3 regions of the Kribbella sp. NPDC005582 genome follow, and region 1 is predicted to be linked to each of the others. Evidence: riboswitches for the same ligand, from Rfam matches in the RefSeq annotation. Region 1 holds a riboswitch; each other region holds the start of a gene.
The links. A riboswitch is a leader RNA that binds a small molecule or an ion and turns the genes downstream of it on or off. The one in region 1 is predicted to bind cobalamin.
Positions count from the first base shown of each region.

Region 2: linked by a shared signal. The riboswitch ahead of ABZS29_RS28280 (ABC transporter substrate-binding protein) and the one ahead of ABZS29_RS30340 (putative cobaltochelatase) in region 1 are both predicted to bind cobalamin.
Region 3: linked by a shared signal. The riboswitch ahead of ABZS29_RS32685 (ribonucleoside-diphosphate reductase subunit alpha) and the one ahead of ABZS29_RS30340 (putative cobaltochelatase) in region 1 are both predicted to bind cobalamin.

Region 1 is NZ_JBEXCU010000006.1:217,706-223,545, forward strand. Features, by position in the region: gene cobN (cobaltochelatase subunit CobN) at 1-2,385, shown strand, start outside; gene surE (5'/3'-nucleotidase SurE) at 2,398-3,159, shown strand; gene ABZS29_RS30335 (3-keto-5-aminohexanoate cleavage protein) at 3,342-4,034, opposite strand; cobalamin riboswitch at 4,073-4,218, shown strand; gene ABZS29_RS30340 (putative cobaltochelatase) at 4,279-5,840, shown strand, end outside.
Region 2 is NZ_JBEXCU010000005.1:390,844-396,683, reverse strand. Features, by position in the region: gene ABZS29_RS28285 (iron chelate uptake ABC transporter family permease subunit) at 1-482, opposite strand, end outside; gene ABZS29_RS28280 (ABC transporter substrate-binding protein) at 479-1,501, opposite strand; cobalamin riboswitch at 1,526-1,736, opposite strand; gene ABZS29_RS28275 (hypothetical protein) at 1,748-2,698, opposite strand; gene ABZS29_RS28270 (MFS transporter) at 3,164-4,465, opposite strand; gene ABZS29_RS28265 (hypothetical protein) at 4,587-5,378, shown strand; gene ABZS29_RS28260 (sterol carrier family protein) at 5,497-5,838, opposite strand.
Region 3 is NZ_JBEXCU010000007.1:178,015-183,854, reverse strand. Features, by position in the region: gene ABZS29_RS32685 (ribonucleoside-diphosphate reductase subunit alpha) at 1-1,855, opposite strand, end outside; cobalamin riboswitch at 1,990-2,112, opposite strand; gene ABZS29_RS32680 (DinB family protein) at 2,169-2,750, opposite strand; gene ABZS29_RS32675 (potassium transporter Kup) at 2,833-4,743, opposite strand; gene ABZS29_RS32670 (hypothetical protein) at 4,766-4,963, opposite strand; gene ABZS29_RS32665 (3-methyladenine DNA glycosylase) at 4,973-5,839, opposite strand; gene ABZS29_RS32660 (GNAT family N-acetyltransferase) at 5,836-5,840, opposite strand, start outside.

The DNA of each region.
Region 1 (5,840 bases):
ACCGAGGCCTGGGGCGAGGCGCCCGGTTCCCTGTACGTCGACACCTCCGGACCCGAGCCGGCGATCGCGCTGGCCGCGCTCCGGTTCGGCAACGTCGTACTGATGATTCAGCCGCCGCGTGGTTTCGGCGAGAACCCGGTCGCGATCTACCACGACCCGGATATGGCGCCGTCGCACCACTACCTGGCGGCGTACCGGTGGCTCGAGAACGCTCCGGCCGACGGTGGTTTCGGCGCGCACGCCGTGGTCCACCTCGGCAAGCACGGGACGCTGGAATGGCTTCCTGGTAAGGGCATTGGGATGGCCGCGGACTGTGCGCCGGACGCCGTGCTCGGCAACCTGCCGATGGTCTACCCGTTCATCGTCAACGACCCCGGCGAGGGGACGCAGGCCAAGCGGCGCGCCCACGCTGTCGTCGTCGACCACCTGGTGCCGCCGATGGCGCGGGCCGAGACGTACGGCGACATGGCCAAGCTGGAGTACCTGCTCGACGAGTACGCGACCGTGCAGGCGCTCGACCCGGAGAAGGTCCCGACGCTGCGGGCGCAGATCTGGACGCTGATCCAGGCGGCCCAGCTGCACCACGATCTGCACACCGACGAGAAGCCTGACGACGAGGCGTTCGACGAGTTCGTGCTGCATCTCGATGGCTATCTGTGCGAGATCAAGGACGTGCAGATCCGCGACGGTCTGCACATTCTCGGTGGCGTCCCGGCTGACGAGGCCCGGGTCAACCTGGTCCTCGCCGTACTGCGGGCGCGGCAACTGTGGGGCGGTTCGTACTCGATCCCGGGCCTGCGCGCCGCGCTCGGCGAGACGTTCGGCGTCGACGAGGCCGAGCTGCTGGCGAACCCCGGCCTGGCCGCCGAGCTGACCGATCTCGCGACGCTCGCCGACCTGCCGGCGGTCAGTGGCGCCGACGGCGTCGACATCCTGGAAGCGGTCGCCCGCAAACTGGTCGTCGCGATGGAGACGCTGAGTTGGGACGCGGCCAAGGTTCCGGTCGTCGTCGCCGAGGTGATCGGTCGGCAGTCGGTCGGCGTCGAGTCGTCGCTGACCTTCGCCGCCACCGAGGTGGTGCCGCGGCTGGCGCGAACCACCGATGAGCTGACGAACGTGCTGCGCGCGCTGGATGGGCGCTTCGTCGAGGCCGGTCCCTCGGGTTCGCCGACCCGCGGCCTGGTGAACGTGCTGCCGACCGGCCGCAACTTCTACGCCGTCGATCCGAAGGCGATCCCGAGCCGGAACGCCTGGGACGTCGGTGTCGCGCTGGCCGACTCGCTATTGGCCCGGCACAAGACCGAGACGGGGGAGTGGCCACGCTCGGTCGGCCTCACGGTCTGGGGTACGTCGGCGATGCGGACCCAGGGCGACGACCTGGCCGAGGTGCTGTGGCTGCTCGGCTGCCGCCCGGTCTGGGACGAGGCATCCCGCCGTGTCACCGGCTTCGAGGTGGTCGATCTGGCTGAGCTCGGCCGGCCGCGGATCGATGTGACGATCCGGATCTCCGGCTTCTTCCGGGACGCGTTCCCGCACGTCGTCGCGATGCTCGACGAAGCGGTCCGCACAGTCGCCGCGCTGGACGAAGATGCCGCCGACAACTACCTCCGCGCGCACGTCGACGCTGACGTTGCCGCGGGCAACGACGTACGGTCGGCGACGGCGCGGGTCTTCGGGTCGAAGCCGGGGTCTTACGGGGCTGGGTTGTTGCCGCTCGTCGACGCGCGGAACTGGCGCACCGACGCCGAGCTGGCCGAGGTCTACGCGGTCTGGGGCGGCTACGCGTACGGCAAGGGCCTGGACGGCGCCGAGGCGCGCGGCTCGATGGAGCGGGCCTACGCCCGGATCCAGGTCGCGGCCAAGAACGCGGACACCCGTGAGCACGACATCATGGATTCCGACGACTACTTCCAGTACCACGGCGGCATGATCGCGATGGTCCGGCACCTGACCGGTTCCAACCCGAAGGCCTATGTCGGGGACTCCGCCGTACCGGCGCAGGTTCGGACCCGGACGCTGGAAGAGGAGACCAAGCGCGTCTTCCGGGCGCGCGTCGTGAACCCGCGCTGGATGGCAGCGATGCGGCGGCACGGCTACAAGGGCGCCTTCGAGATGGCGGCGACCGTCGACTACCTCTTCGGATACGACGCGACCGCCGGCGTGGTCGACGACTGGATGTACGAGACGCTCACCACCGAGTACGTCGCGGATCCGGAGATGGCGGAGTTCTTCCGCAAGTCCAACCCATGGGCCCGGCACGGGATCGCCGAGCGCCTGCTCGAGGCGGCCCAGCGCGGGTTGTGGGCCGAGCCTTCGCCCGAGGCGTTGGAGACCCTGCGGAACGCAGTCCTTGAGACAGAGGGTGACATCGAGGACCGCGGCTGATTGGGTAAAACCATGGCGCGGATCCTGATCACCAACGACGACGGCTACCAGGCACCCGGCATCCGCGCGCTTGCGCCGGTGATCGCCGAGCTGGGGCACGACGTACTCGTGGTCGCCCCGCTGGACGACCAGAGCGGCGTCGGCTCCGCCCGGGCCGGCATGGTCGATCGCCCGATCCGCACTGTGACCGAAGACGAGCACGGCATCGCGTACTGCGGGGTCGCCGGGACACCGGCCCTCGCAGTGACGCTCGCGACCCTCGGTTCCTTCGGGCCGCCGCCGGACCTGGTGCTGTCCGGGATCAACCGTGGCGCCAATCTCGGCGTACCGATCTTTCACTCGGGCACAGTGGCCGCAGCGCTCACCGCAGCCGCGCAGGGTGTGTCGGCGATCGCGGTCAGCATCGACAGCGAGGTCCCGGAGCACTGGAAGACGGCAGCCACGATGGCCGCCGAGGCTCTGAACTGGATCGCCTCCGAACCGGCCGGGACCGTCCTGACCTTGAACGTCCCGGACCGCCCACTCGACGCACTCGCGGGCGTCCGCCACGCGACGCTGGCCCCGATCAAGTACTCGCGCCTGATCGGTACCACGGCCCCGACCGGCGAACCGATGGTCACTCTGGAGCCGACCCGCTCCGACCTCCCCGCCGCCAGCGACATGGCCCTGCTCCAAGCCGGCTACGTCACCGTCAGCCCCTTGACCGGCATCGGCGTACTCCCCGACGAGGACGCCGCCAACGCACTGGCCAAACGACTGTCGTCGTACCGGTGAATCTGTACGTCGAGCAGTACAGCGAGGCGGGATCACCGCGATGGTGACTGGAAGTCAGCAGACGCCGCCGGAGTTACAGGTCTCCTACCGACAGGACGTATACGCCCACTGTGGCCGATGGAGCGCCGGCGTCAGGCTCCGGGGGCCAGGTAGCGGGGTTATACGTCCTGTTCTTCGGAAGATCAGAGGTAGCTGAAGAGGTGGGCGGTGGAGGTGGCTGGGTCGCCGTGGGGGGTGGTGAGGGTGTCTTCGAGGCCTAGGCGGAGGTGGTGGCCTTGGGTGCGGGCCCAGTGGAGGGTGGGCCAGGTCCAGTGGGCTTCGCCGTGGACCAGGACGGGGATGTCGGTGGTGGGGAGGGCGGCGAGGATGGTTTGGGCGGCGGTGGGGCCGTCGGGGCCGGGGGAGATGCCGGGGATGGCTTCGATCAGGATGCGGTGGGTGGGGCCGGACCAGGCGAGGTAGGTGGCGGCGGCTTCGGGGGTGAAGAGGCCGGCCTCGACGGCGATGCCGCGGGCGAGGAGGAGGTCGGCGACCTGGGTGGCGCCGGGTTCGTGGAAGTTGACGCTGGCGAAGTCGGGGCCGGGCTGCCAGTCGGCGATCAGGCGGAGGCGTTCGGTGAGGTCGGGGACGATCGGCTCGCGGGTCGAGACGCCGAGCGGGACGCCTGGGCAGGCTGCCTGGACTGCTTCGACGGCGGCGCGGATGTCGGGCCAGTGCAGACTCTCCAGCTCGTCGGCTCCGCGCGGGTGCAGATGGAGTGCGTCCGCTCCAGCCTGTACGGCGGCCGCCGCGGCATCGGCGAGTTCGGCCGGGGTGATGGGGACACCGGGGTTGTCGGCGCGGGTGCGGTCACCGTTCAGACAGGCCTTGATCATGGAGCCGACCCTATAAAGACGAGGGTGTGACCTCGTCGCTGAGCAGCCGGGCCGGGTGTGCCATGATCGGGCCGACAGGTGTGGAGGAACACCGGTGACCGGGAAACCGGGATTCCGGGGCGGTCCCGCCACTGTGACCGGGAAACCGGAAGCCAGGACATCCACACCCTGTCCGCCGCGGTCCTGCGGCGTACCAGCTGCCGAAGCGGGCGCGGACACCCGCTGACGAAGGGATTCCCCGCTGATGCGGCCTGCGCCACCCTCGACCGGCTTTCCGTTCACCGCGGTGGTCGGCATGGAAGACCTTCAGCTCGCGCTGATCCTCGCGACGATCTCACCCGCGATCGGCGGGGTCCTGATCCGCGGCGAGAAGGGTACGGCGAAGTCGACCGCCGTCCGCGCCCTGACCGAGATCCTGCCCCCGGTCGACGTCGTACCGGGGTGCCGCTTCTCCTGTGACCCCGAGGCCCCTGCGGCGGACTGCCCCGATGGACCGCACGATGCACCGGAGACGGTGAGCCGGGCGGCACGGCTGGTGGAGCTGCCGGTGGGCGCGACCGAGGACCGTGTGCTCGGATCGCTGCATCTGGAGAAGGCGCTGGCCGAGGGAGTCACGGCGTACGAGCCGGGACTGCTGGCGGCCGCGCACCGCGGCCTGCTGTACGTCGACGAGGTCAACCTGCTGCACGACCACCTGGTGGATGTGCTGCTGGACGCCGCCGCGATGGGCCGCGCGACCGTCGAGCGCGACGGGGTGTCGGTGACGCACCCGGCACGCTTCGTGCTGGTCGGCACCATGAACCCGGAGGAGGGCGAACTGCGCCCGCAGCTGCTCGACCGGTTCGGGCTGACCGTCGACGTGGTCGCCAGCCGGGACCCCGCCGTACGCGTCGAGGTGATGCGCGCGCGACTGTCCTACGAGGCCGACCCGGCCGCCTTCGTCACCCGGTACGACGGCCCGCAGCGCGAGCTCGCCGAGCGGATCGTGAAAGCACGTGACCTGCTGAGCGAGGTCATCCTGACCGACTCGGCGCTGCGGCAGATCGCCGAGATCTGTGCGTCGTTCGACGTGGACGGCATGCGCGCCGACCTGGTCACCGCGCGGACCGCGGTCGCCCACGCGGCGTGGTCCGGGCGGACGGTCGTCGAGGTCGAGGACGTCCGCGCGGCGGCCAAGCTCGCGCTCCCGCACCGCCGCCGGCGCAACCCGTTCGATGCTCCCGGCATGGACGAAGACCAGCTCGAGCAAGCGATCCAAGACAGTACGCCGCCTCCGCCGGACCCGGACGACGATCCCGACGGCGGTCCGGACGATGGTGGACCGGGCGGCGGCATCGACCCCGAGCCGACGGACTCCTCCGACGGACCGGACGCGGCGAGCACCGAGCAGTCGGTTCCCGGGCAAGCGCCGAGTGGTGACGTTGCGGGCAGCTCGGAGCCGTACAAAGCGCGGCTGCTGAGCGTGCAAGCCGCAGGTGCAGGCGTAGCTGGTAGGCGGTCGCGCGCGATCACCGAGGTCGGGCGAGTGGTGGGTGATCGGGCACGCGTGGGACGTGAGTCGGGTCGGCCGCACCTGCTGGCCACGATCCGAGCCGCAGCACCACATCAGCACGCTCGAGGTAGGCACGGTTTTGAAGGCGGCGCGGGTGGTGCCGGTCGGAGGCGGCGTGGGCTGGTGGTGCGGGCGGGTGACGTGCGGTTGTCGGTGCGCGAAGGGCGGGAGGGGAACCTCGTGCTGTTCTGCGTGGACGCTTCCGGGTCGATGGGCACCAAGCGCCGGATGAGCGAGGTGAAGACGGCGATCGT
Region 2 (5,840 bases), on a different contig from region 1:
GTGACCGACCCCAGCAACGCCGAAATCGCCGCCCCAGCCAGCGCCAGCTTCACCGGTGTCGCGCCACCGCGCCCGATCGCGCCGACCAGGTAGACGACCACTGTCGCCACTAGCGCGCCACCCATCGCAAACCACACATACCCCGTCAGGCTGTGCACGCCCAGCACCCCGATGGCCGCAACCACTGCCAGCGCAGCACCAGCGTTCACACCGAGAATCCCCGGATCGGCCAGCGGATTGCGGGTCACGCCCTGCATCAACGCACCCGCCAACCCGAGCGCCGCGCCGGCCAGCAACCCAGCGCCCGTCCGCGGCATCCGGAGATACCGGATCACCCGATCGTTGTCGCTCCCGCGGAAATCCGCCAAGGCCAGATACACGTCATGCGCACCGAAGTGCTGGTTCCCGACACTCAACGACAGCAGCACCGAGACCGCGAGTACGGCGATGCAGAGCAGCAGGCCGACCGCACGCCACCTCACTGGAACAGGTCGGCGTGAATCGTCTTGGCGATGTCCTCGGTCGCATAGGCACCGCGCACCCCGGCGGAGTGATTCGCGAACAGCCACGGCACGACGTGCTTGGTGCGGACCGCCTTGAGATTCGCCAACGCCGGGTTCGCCAGGATCTTCGCGACCTCCGGCTGCGAAGAGGCCGGCGTCAACGCGGCATCGCAGCACCCGCTGATCAGGATGTAGTCCGGGTTGCGTTTGATCAGCTCCTCGACGCCGATCTTCACGTTCCGCTTGGCCGTCAGATCGGCGAAGACGTTCATTCCGCCGGCCTGCTTGATCAGCACCGTCCCGAAGTCCGGCCCACCGGAGACGGTCAATCCGCCGCCTTCCAGTCCAGGCCTCAGGATCGCGACCGTCGGCTTCGGTGCGTTCTTCACCTTCGCCGACACCGCGGCGATCCGCTTCTCCTGGTCCGCGATCACGTCCTCGGCGCGGGCCTCGACCCCGAACAGCTTGCCGAGTCCGCGCAGATCGGCGTACACGTTGTCCATCGTGACGCTCGCCGGGTCGATCGCTTCGTCACCCTTGCCGTCCGCGGTCGGGCAGAGCGGGCTGAAGATCCAGGTCTGGACACCGAGCTCGGCCAGGCTCTTGCGGCTCCCGAAGCTCTCGTCGCTGCCACCGCCGGCGCTGAATACGTCGTTGAAGCCGGACAGCACGAAGTCCGGGTTCGCCGCCAGCAGCTCCTCGCGGCTGGGCAGGTTCTTGTAGTACTTCGCCTTGGCCTGAGCACTCGCGTACTCCGGCAGCACCTCGGCATCCAGGTACGCCGTACCGACCAGGCGATCGGAGATCCCGAGCGCATGTGCCATCTCGATCGCCGGCTGGTACGCCGCGAAGACGCGCTTCGGCGGACCGCTCACGGTGACGTCGATCCCGCAGTTCCACACGGTGGTCGTCGATCCGGGCGGATTGACGGCGGTGGCGGTGCCGCAGCCGGCGAGCAGGCTCAGCAACACGACAAGGACAAGGGACTTACGCAGCACGGGACCGCTCCTCCAACACCTCGTGGACGGATCACATGCCGTGGCCGGTCTCCTGGCTTACGGGTACAGCGTCCACCGGCCTGGTCTTCCCAGCACCCTGCTCTTTGCAGTGCATAGCCAGTGACTTCCGCGTTGGACACGGCTGGCGGACATCCCGATCACAGTGGCGAGGGCCGCGCCGGCATCACACCGGCTTCCCGAGCACCACGGCGCCGCCACAGTAACATCGGCGACTCAGTCGCAGGTTCAGCGGTACTGCGAGAGCATCGCGAGCGCGAACTGCGTCATCGTGTCCGGGTTGATCGCCCGCGCCGGCAACGGCACCAGGTCGACCAGCTTGTCGTCGCCGATCCGGATCGTGGTCCGGCCGGTCGCCGTGTCCACATATCCCTCGTCACCGAGCGGGATCGCCTGTGCGGTCGGCGTCTTCCGCATCGCCGTCATCAGCGCGATCGCCTTCGGAGTACGGCGTACCGAGGTGGAGAGCACGCTGTCCGCGGAGATCCAGCCGCAGACCAGGTCGCCGAGCTCGGTCTGACCATCCCGGCGGATCGACGCGGGCGCCCCCATCACCTTCGCGGCGGCCGACGAACCGCGCTCACACTCCGGCCGCGCGATCAACGGCTCCGCCTCAGGCAGACCCGCCGCCTGTCGAGCCACTTCCTGCGCCAGTACGACGTACTTGGCGAGTGTGGCCTTGGGTCCGGCGACCTTGAAGAGCCGATCCTTCAGCAGGAACACGACGAACGTGTCAGCCCCGAAGCCACCATCACCAACCACCGCCATTTGAGACTTCTGGGCCTTCTGCGCGGCGGCCAGCGTCGCCTTGGTGGCTGCCTGCACCGACACTCCGACCCGCAGCACCGGCCCATTCGGACTCGCGCTCAGCCCCAGCTGACACACGTCGTACGTCGCCGGTACGCCGAAGTCCGCCGGCGGCGTCTTCGGCTGAATCTGCACGATCGGAGCACCCAGCGTCGTCTGCACCAGCTGCTGATCCATCCGCACGCACAACGTGTCGGCGACCTTCGAGGTCGGCGGCGTGCTGGGTGTTTCCGACGGAGACGGCGTCTCCGTGGGCGTCGTACTGATCGAGACCAGCGGCGGCACGCTCGGCGCGGTCTCCTGCCCAGGACCGCCGCACCCAGATGCGAGCACTGCAACGAGAGCGAACGGCACTACCGGACGAATACGCATAGTGCGCCAAAGCCTACGCCGCGTCCGCCTCCCCCGAGTGCGGGGTCCGTGTCGCCGGAAACCCCTTACCAGCACCCCACTCCTCACATTCGCCCCCAACTCCCCCCGCTCGCACGGTGACTTCAGTCGCGCCGCACGGTGACATCAGTCGCGCCGCACGCCGGCTTCAGTCGCGCCGCACGGTGGCTTCAGTCGCGCGGCACGGTGGCTTCAGTCGCGCGGCACGGTGGCTTCAGTCGCGCGGCACGGTGGCTTCAGTCGCGCGGCACGGTGGCTTCAGTCACCAAACACCGGGAAACCCACCGAATGCGAGGAGATGGTCGCCGGAAAACCCTTACCAGCAACTCACTTCTCACACTCGCCCGCCAACTCCCCGCATTCGCAGGGTGGCTTCGGTGGCGGGGCAGGGTGGCTTCGGTGGCGGGGCAGGGTGGCTTCGGTGGCGGGGTGGGGCGGGGCGGGGGGTTAGGGTTCGTCGGCCTCGGCTGCGGCCCGGAGATCGCGTTCGCGGACGGCGTGCTCGTCGGTGCGGGCGTCGTACCGCCAGAAGTCGCGCAGGGCGGCGCCGGTGGCGGCGACGCCGGCCACGCAGAGGATGCCGCCGCTGACGATCGACGTCCGGACGCTGGTCAGGTCGGCGACCAGACCGGACCGGGCCTGACCACCGAGCGGGCCGAGCATGTAGGAAAGCATCTCGATTCCGGCCAGCCGGCCGCGCATTTCGTCGGGGATCGTCTGGTTCCAGATCACTCCCCGGAACAGGCCGGAGACCATATCGGCAGCACCGGCGAACGCGAGGAAGACGAACGCGAACCAGATGTTCGGTGCCAGTCCGGCGATCCCGATCGCCGCGCCCCAGCAGGCGGCCGCCATCACCACAGCACGGCCATGGTGATGGACCCGGCGGGTCCAGCCGCTGGTGAGCGTCGCGATCATCGCGCCGACCGCTTCCGCGCTGTACAAAGCGCCGAGCAGTTTCGGTTCCTTCAGCACCTCGGTCGCGAAGGCCGGGAACAGCACGATCGGCATCGCCATGAACATGCCGACCATGTCGACGACGTACGTGCCGAGCAGGTCCTTGCGGCGCGCGGCGTAGGTGATGCCTTGGCCGATGACGCGCAGGCTCGGGGGCTGGGAGTGCTCGCCAACCCGGTACGGCTTGAGGCGCAGGTACATCAACGTCGCGATCGCCAACCCGGCCAGCTCGATGCCGAACGCCCAGCTGATTCCCGCCGTACCGACCAGGACACCACCCAGCGCCGGGCCGACCAGCTGACCGGCCTGCATGGTCAGTGCGTTCAGCGCCACCGCGGCCGGCAGCTCCGAGTGCTTCACCACGCGCGGGAACAGCGCGTCGCGGCTCGGGCGCTGCAGTGACGCGGCGATCGCGTTCAGGGCGCCACAGACGTAGATGATCCACACCTGCGGATTGCTCAGCAGCGCGTTGCTCAGCAGGACCGCGCAGACCGCGACCTGCGCGATGCCGGTGAAGATCAGCATCTTGCGGCGGTCCACGTGGTCGGCGAGCGCGCCGCCGTACAGGCCGAAGACGACCAGCGGAAGGATGTTCACCAGACCCATCGCGCCGACCGCGAAGTTCGAGTGGGTCAGCGAATAGAGCTGGAACGGGAGCGCGACGTACCCGAACATGCTGCCGAGGAAGAAGACGGTGCCCGAGATCGTCAGGATCCGGAAGTCGCGGGAACTACGCCACGGAGTCAGATCGACACGCAGCTGGGCCAGCCGCGATCGGAAACTTGCTGCCACCGCCACATCCTGTCAGCTCGACCGCCCGGGGAAGAACCCCTTTTCTTCCTACCGTGGAACCGATTGGTTGCCCTCGGCGTCAATCTCCCAGCCACGATCCACCAGCCAGACGGAGAACCGGATGATCTCGACCAAGTCGGTAGCCACCTTGATGGTCACCACCCTCGCCGCAGGTGGCGCCCTGCTTGCTCCCGTGGCCGCGCAGGCCGCGCCCACCACCGCCACGGCGCCCGCCGCGGTGACCAAGGCCGCCGCGGTCTCGGACCTGCTCAAGCCGGGTCAGAAGCTGAAGGCCGGTAACTACATCCGCTCCAAGAACGGCCAGTATGTCTTCATCATGCAGTCCGACGGCAACGCGGTGCTCTACAAGGGCAAGACCGCGCTGTGGTCGACCGTCACCAACCGCAAGGCCTCGGTGCTGGTGATGCAGAAGAACGGCAACCTGGAGGTCGTCTCCGGCAAGACCGTCGTCTGGCAGAGCAACACCGGCACCAGCCCGGGCGCGATCCTGGCGGTCCAGAACGACAACAACCTGGTGATCTACAACACCCGCGGCAAGCCCAACTGGAGCCGCTACATGGTGGTCGGCACGCTCGGCGCGGGCCGAGTGCTGAAGTACCCGGAGTACCTGACCTCGGTGAACCGCACCTACCGCCTGACCATGCAGGGTGACGGAAACCTGGTGCTCTACAAGGGCAAGACCGCACTGTGGAGCACGAAGACGCAGAGCAAGGGCGCCTTCGCGGCCATGCAGACCGACGGCAACCTGGTCGTCTACAGCGCCGCCAAGAAGCCGCTGTGGTCCAGCAAGACCACGCGCAAGGGCGCCGTCCTGGTCGCGCAGAACACCGGTGACGTCCAGATCGTGCTCGGCCGGACGGTGGTCTGGCACACCGGTACCGCCGGCCGCTGAAAAGTTTTTTCGTCCAGAAGCGAACTTTCCGGCTTCTCGGTGCGTCTTGTAAGTAGCCGCGGCACCCGGGGCGGGGTGTCGCGGCCTCTTTCTGTCCGCAGCCGGCCCGGATCGGTGATCAGTTGGTTACCAAGGGCAACAATTCGCTGAGATCGGTGCGCTCGCCGCTCGCGCGCAGTTTGCCGGTACCGCGGGCCTCGGACCAGGTGGTCCGGCCGAGGGCGAGCTCGATCCACAGCTCGGGCGGCAGCTCGACGACCGCGCCCGGTGTCCCGCGCGTGTGCCGCGGACCCTCGATGCACTGCACAGCGCCGTACGGCGGGACCCGGACCTCGACCGCATGGCCGGGCGCCTTGGCGACCAGGAGTTTCAGCAGTTCCTTGGTCAGCAGTTTCAGGTCGGGGCGCTCGGCCGACCCCGCGTCGTACCGCTCCAGGGCCTGTTCGAAAGGCGTGTTCACGA
Region 3 (5,840 bases), on a different contig from region 1:
CCGCGGTCTTCACCGTGTCCCGGAGCAGGTCGGCGTCGAGGCCGATCTCGGTCAGGTGCGCGACCAGGTTGACCGAGCCGAGGTTGCAGACCGCGGTCTCGTCGACTGTCGTGTTCAGCGTGATCTCGGTGCAGAGGTTCGACGAGTGGACGACACCGCTGTGCTGCTGCGGCGAGCGCAGGTTGCACGCGTCCTTGAACGTGATCCACGGGTGCCCGGTCTCGAACAGCACCGTCAGCATCCGCCGCCACAACTCGACCGCCCGCATCCGCTTGAAGACGCGGATCTCACCCCGGTCCGCGGCCGCCTCGTACTTCTCGTACGCCGCCTCGAACGCCGGCCCGAACAGATCGTGCAGATCGGGAACCTCGTCCGGCGAGAACAACGTCCACTGACCGTCCGACTCGACCCGCTGCAGGAACAGATCCGGCACCCAGTTCGCCGTGTTCATATCGTGCGTCCGGCGCCGCTCGTCCCCGGTGTTCTTCCGCAGATCGAGGAACTCCTCGATATCCACGTGCCACGTCTCGAGATAAGCGCAGACCGCGCCTTTACGTTTCCCGCCTTGATTGACTGCTACGGCGGTGTCGTTGGCGATCTTCAGGAACGGTACGACGCCTTGCGACTCGCCGTTGGTGCCGCGGATCTTGGCGCCGATGCCGCGGACGGGGGTCCAGTCGTTGCCGAGGCCGCCGGAGTACTTGGCGAGTAGGGCGTTGTTGCGGATTCCGGTGAAGATGCCGGCCAGGTCGTCGTCCACGGTGGTGAGGAAGCAGGACGAGAGTTGGGGGCGCGTCGTACCGGAGTTGAACAGGGTTGGTGTCGAGGACATGAAGCGGAACGAGCTGAGCAGTTCGTAGAACTGGATCGCTCGGGCTTCGCGGTCGTCCTCGCGCAGCGCCATCCCCATCGCGACCCGCAGGAAGAACGCCTGCGGCAGCTCGAAGCGGGTCTTGTCGATGTGCAGGAGATAGCGGTCGTAGAGCGTCTGCAGGCCGAGGAAGGCGAAGTCGAGATCGCGCTCGGGGCGGATCGCCGCGGCGAGGCGGTCGAGGTCGAAGGTGGCCAGCTCGGGGTCGAGCAGGCCGGCCTCGATCCCGGTCGCGAGGTAGCGCGGGAAGTATTCGGCGTACGCCGTGGTCATGTCGGCCTGGCTGGCCTGCCGGGGCTCGCCGTGCACTCGGCCGAGCGCCTCGCGGCGGATCTGGTCGAGCAGCAGGCGAGAGGCGGCATAGCTGTACTGCGGCTCGGTCTCGACGTAGGACCGGGCAGCCATCACGAGGGCCAGCTCGACCTCGTGCTGGGCGATGCCGTCGTAGCACGAGCCGATCGTCTCGTTGAGGATCTGCTCGGGGTCGACCGAGTCCAGCCCGGCGGCAGCCTCGGCGACGATCACACGCAGCCGCTCGATGTCGAGCGGTACGCGGGTGCCGTCGGCCTGGCGGACCGACACGACTGGCTTGGTAGTGGCCAGCTCGGCCGCGTCGGCGGGCGTGCGGGCCTTGGAACGCTCTTCGCGGTACAGGACGTAGGCCCGGGCCACCTGGTGCTCATCGGCACGCATCAGCGCCAGCTCCACCTGGTCCTGGATGTCCTCGACCTGGACGCTGCGACGGGCGTCGCCGCGGCTCGTCAGCGCCTCGACGACCCGGCCGGTCAGGTCGGCCACCAGGTCGCGGACCCGGTGGGTGGCTCCGGCGTCGTTGCCCTCGACGGCCAGGAAGGCCTTCGTGACGGCGACCGAGATCTTGGTCGGGTCGAACACGGTATTGCTGCCGTCGCGGCGGACGACGGTCAGCTGGGCCGCTCGGCTTGCCTCGTCGGCAGCCGAGCGAGATGTTGAAGCGATGGTCACAGAAGCTCTTCTCTCCCTGCGCGTACGGAGGACCGCGACCACAGGAGGGCATGCATGACGGGACGGACAGCACCGGCCGGAAAGCTGTCGTCTCGCCCTGCGACCCACCCTCGAGGTCTCGGACCGCGTGCACCGGCGGTGCACACGCCGGCGACAGGTATCCGGACTCGCGGCCACGACTCCATGGCTCCGCTCACCGTTGCGGGGCAGCTCCGGACTCACACCGGATTCCCCTGACCGCCAGCAGGAAGACTCTAAGTCAGACCCCATATCTAGTGGTGCCGACACGCCGCGCATCCACATGTTGTGGTCTTCAGGCCGCGACGCCATACAGGTCCTGGAGCGTCATGATCTCCGAACCGTGATGGATCAGCTCCCGGTTGAGCCGCAGTACGACGTGCCCGAACGGTTCGCCGGCGTCCAGTTCGGTGGCCTGACTCAGCCCCACGGTCGTCACCTGCTCCTCCGGCAACGACGCGATCCCCTCCTGCCACGCCTCCACCCAGTGCGTCAGCCACGCCACCGCGTCCCGCGCGTTCCCGTGCAAGGTGATGTCGGTCCGGCTCTGCTGCCGTGGCCCGAACGTCCACTCCCACCGCTCGAAGAAGGTCTCGGTCAGGTGCGCGATCAGCCAGGCGATCGTCCGCGGCCCCCGATGATCAGGCTCGTCCGGCCACTGCGCCACCCACTCGCCGGATCCGAGTGGCCGGTAATGCCCCGAGTAGTGCCGCCGCACGACGGTGAGCGCCTCGCCCTGCGGCTGCCAGAAGTACTCCTCGTCCGTCAGTCGCGCCAACCGCCCGGACAGCACCATCCAACTGAACCCCAGCTGCCCCCGCACCATGGCCATCGCCGACGGCCGATGCAGGATCTCCCAGTCGAACGCCTCGGGCATGACCGCACCACTCCACTCGAAGATCTATTCGAACACCTGTTCGAAGTCTCCCTCTGGAGTGCGGTGAAGTCAAACGCCCTGGTCAGACGGTGATCTGCGACCCCACGATGACGACCTGTTCGCGGGGGAGGTGGAAGTACTCGGCGGCGTCGGCGGTGATGGCGGTGGTCGCGAGGAAGAGGTGTTTGCGCCAGCGGGGGAGGCCGGGGGTGTCTCCGAGCTTGAGTTCGATGGCGGAGAGGAAGTAGGAGGTGTCGTCGGGGTCGACGGTGAGTTCGGTGCTCTGGGCGGCGGCCTGGTTGAGGATCGCGGGGACGTCGGCGCTCTCGACGTAGCCGAGGCGGGCGGTGACGTGGATGATGCCGTCGTCGGTGTAGCCGAGGTCGTCGACGACGATGCGGTCCTCGTCCGGGGCGTGCGGCACGGTGATGGTCTCGATGGAGAGGATCACCACGTTCTTGTGCAGGACGTGGTTGTGCTCGACGTTGGCACGCATCGCCAGCGGCACGGTGGTGTTGCCGCGATTGAGGAAGACCGCCGTACCGTCGACGCGGGTCATCGGGCGCTCGTGCAGGGTGTCGATGAACTCGCGCAGCGGGCCTTCTTCGCGCTCGCGTTTGGCGGTAACGAGTTGGCGGCCCTGCTGCCAGGTGGTCAGGACCGTGAAGACGCTGACCGCGATCAGCAGCGGCAGCCAGGCGCCGTGGACGAACTTGGTCAGGTTCGCGCCGAGGAACAGCAGTTCGACCGAGAGGAAGAAGGCCGCGCCGATGATGACCATCCACAACGGCTTCTGCCAGTGGTTCCGCACGATGTAGAAGAACAGCAGCGAGTTGATGACGATCGTCCCGGTGACCGCCATCCCGAAGGCGAAGGCCAGGGCGGCCGAGGTCTCGAACGCGAACACCAGCGTCAGTACGGCGATCATCAGCGCCCAGTTCACCCAGGGGACGTAGATCTGCCCGGCCGTCTCGGTGGACGTGTACTGGATCCGCAGCCGCGGCAGGTAGCCGAGCCGGACGGCCTGGTGGGCGACCGAGAAGGCGCCGGTGATGACGGCCTGCGAGGCGATCACGGTCGCGGCCGTCGCCAGCAACACCATCGGGATCCGGCCCCACTCGGGCACGAGCAGGAAGAACGGGCTGGTGTAACCGTTCGGGTCCTCGAGCACCAGGGCGCCTTGGCCGAGGTAGCTCAGGATGCACGCCGGGAAAACGAGGAACAGCCAGGCCCGCGTGATCGGCTGCCGGCCGAAGTGCCCGAGGTCGGCGTACAGGGCCTCGGCGCCGGTGATCGCCAGTACGACGGCCGCCAGCGCGAAGAAGGCGGTGCCGAAGTTGCCGGTCAGGAAGCTCAGCGCGTACGTCGGCGAGAGCGCCTTGAGGATGCTCGGGTGGTCGATGATGCCGCCGATTCCGCAGACGGCGATCGTCACGAACCAGACGATCATGATCGGCCCGAACGAGCGCCCGATCCGCCCGCTGCCGTGCTTCTGCACACTGAACAGGCCGATGATGATCACCGCGGTGATCGGCACCACCCAGGCGTGCAGCCCGGGCTGGATCACCTTCACCCCCTCGACCGCCGACAGCACGGAGATGGCCGGCGTGATCATCGAGTCGCCGAAGAACAACGACGCGCCGAAGATCCCGAGCCCGGCCAGGATCACCGTCGTCCGGCGTCCGCTGGCCCGGGGGATGTTCTGGATCAGGGTGATCATCGCCAGGATGCCGCCCTCGCCGTCGTTGTCGGCGCGCAGGACGAGCAGCACGTACTTGATCGTCACGATGATGGTGACCGACCAGAAGATCAGCGAGATGATCCCGTAGACGTTCGGCAGCGCGGTCTCCACCGGGTGCGGGTCGCCCGGATTGAAGATCGTCTGGATCGTGTAGATCGGACTGGTCCCGATGTCGCCGAAGACGACGCCGAGGGCGCCGATCATCAAAGCGACCTTGGCCGGGGTCCGTGCCCCCGTCGTCTGGCTCGTCACGCTAGGAATTGAAGCACGGTGGCTACCGCTTCGAGCGCGGCCCCCGGATCGCCACGATCAGCAACGAGACACCGAACGCGGCGACGATCGGCCCGAGGATGGCCCACAGCGAACTGCCGGTCATCGAGCTGCCTTTCAGGTACCCGAGCCCCTGCAGGGCCCAGACGGCGCCGAGCGCGGTCAGCAACACCCCGAAAGCGATGGCGACGATCTTTCCCATGGACGGAGGTTAGTCCAGAAGTTGGTTGCACAGGGCTACGAGTCGCTCGCGGAGCGGGCGGGCGCGGGCGGCGAACGTGCGCTGGGCGGCGGCGTACTCGGCCTTGCCGGCGGGGGTTTCGATCTGGACGGGCGGATAGCCGAGCGGCGCCAGATCATAAGGAGAGGCGCGCATGTCGAGGGTCCGGATGTCGTGGGCCAGCTCGAAGCAGTCCAGGACGAGCGAGCTCGGCGTGAACGGCGCGAGCTTGGTGGCCCACTTGTAGAGGTCCATGTTGGCGTGCAGGCAACCGCCCTGTTCCAGCTGCGGCTGCGCCTCGCGGGTCGGCTGCAGTACGTTCAGCGGCCGGGCCGCGTCGGTGAAGAACCGGAACGCGTCGAAGTGCGAGCAGCCGATCTTGTGCGACTCGACCACCTGATCGGTGCCCTCGGCCCCCAATCGCAGCGGCCACTTCTGATGCCGTACGGCGTCCGTCCGGTACACCATCGCCCATTCGTGCAAGCCGAAGCAGCCGAACTGCGGTTGCCGATCCAAGGTGGACGCGAGTAGCGCGCGGATCCACCGGATGCTGTCCACCCGCCGGTCGATCTCGGCCGGGTCGAGCTGCGCGGCACCGTCGACAACCACGTAGCCCCGGCGATCGGCGTACTCGGGGGCCTCGAGCAACCGCAGCCCCGGGCCGGGATGCCAGATGCGTAGCTGGTTCGGCCGGGTTGGGTAGTACGTGAAAAGGAAGTCCTCGACTGGATGCGCTTCCCGGCGCTCACGGCGGGCGAGGTGACCGGCGAGGAGTTCGTCGACTCGCTGAGCGTGCGCGCGCTGGAAGGGCTCCCACTCGCTCCGGGGTAGTTCCACTCGGACAGGCGTCGTGGTCATA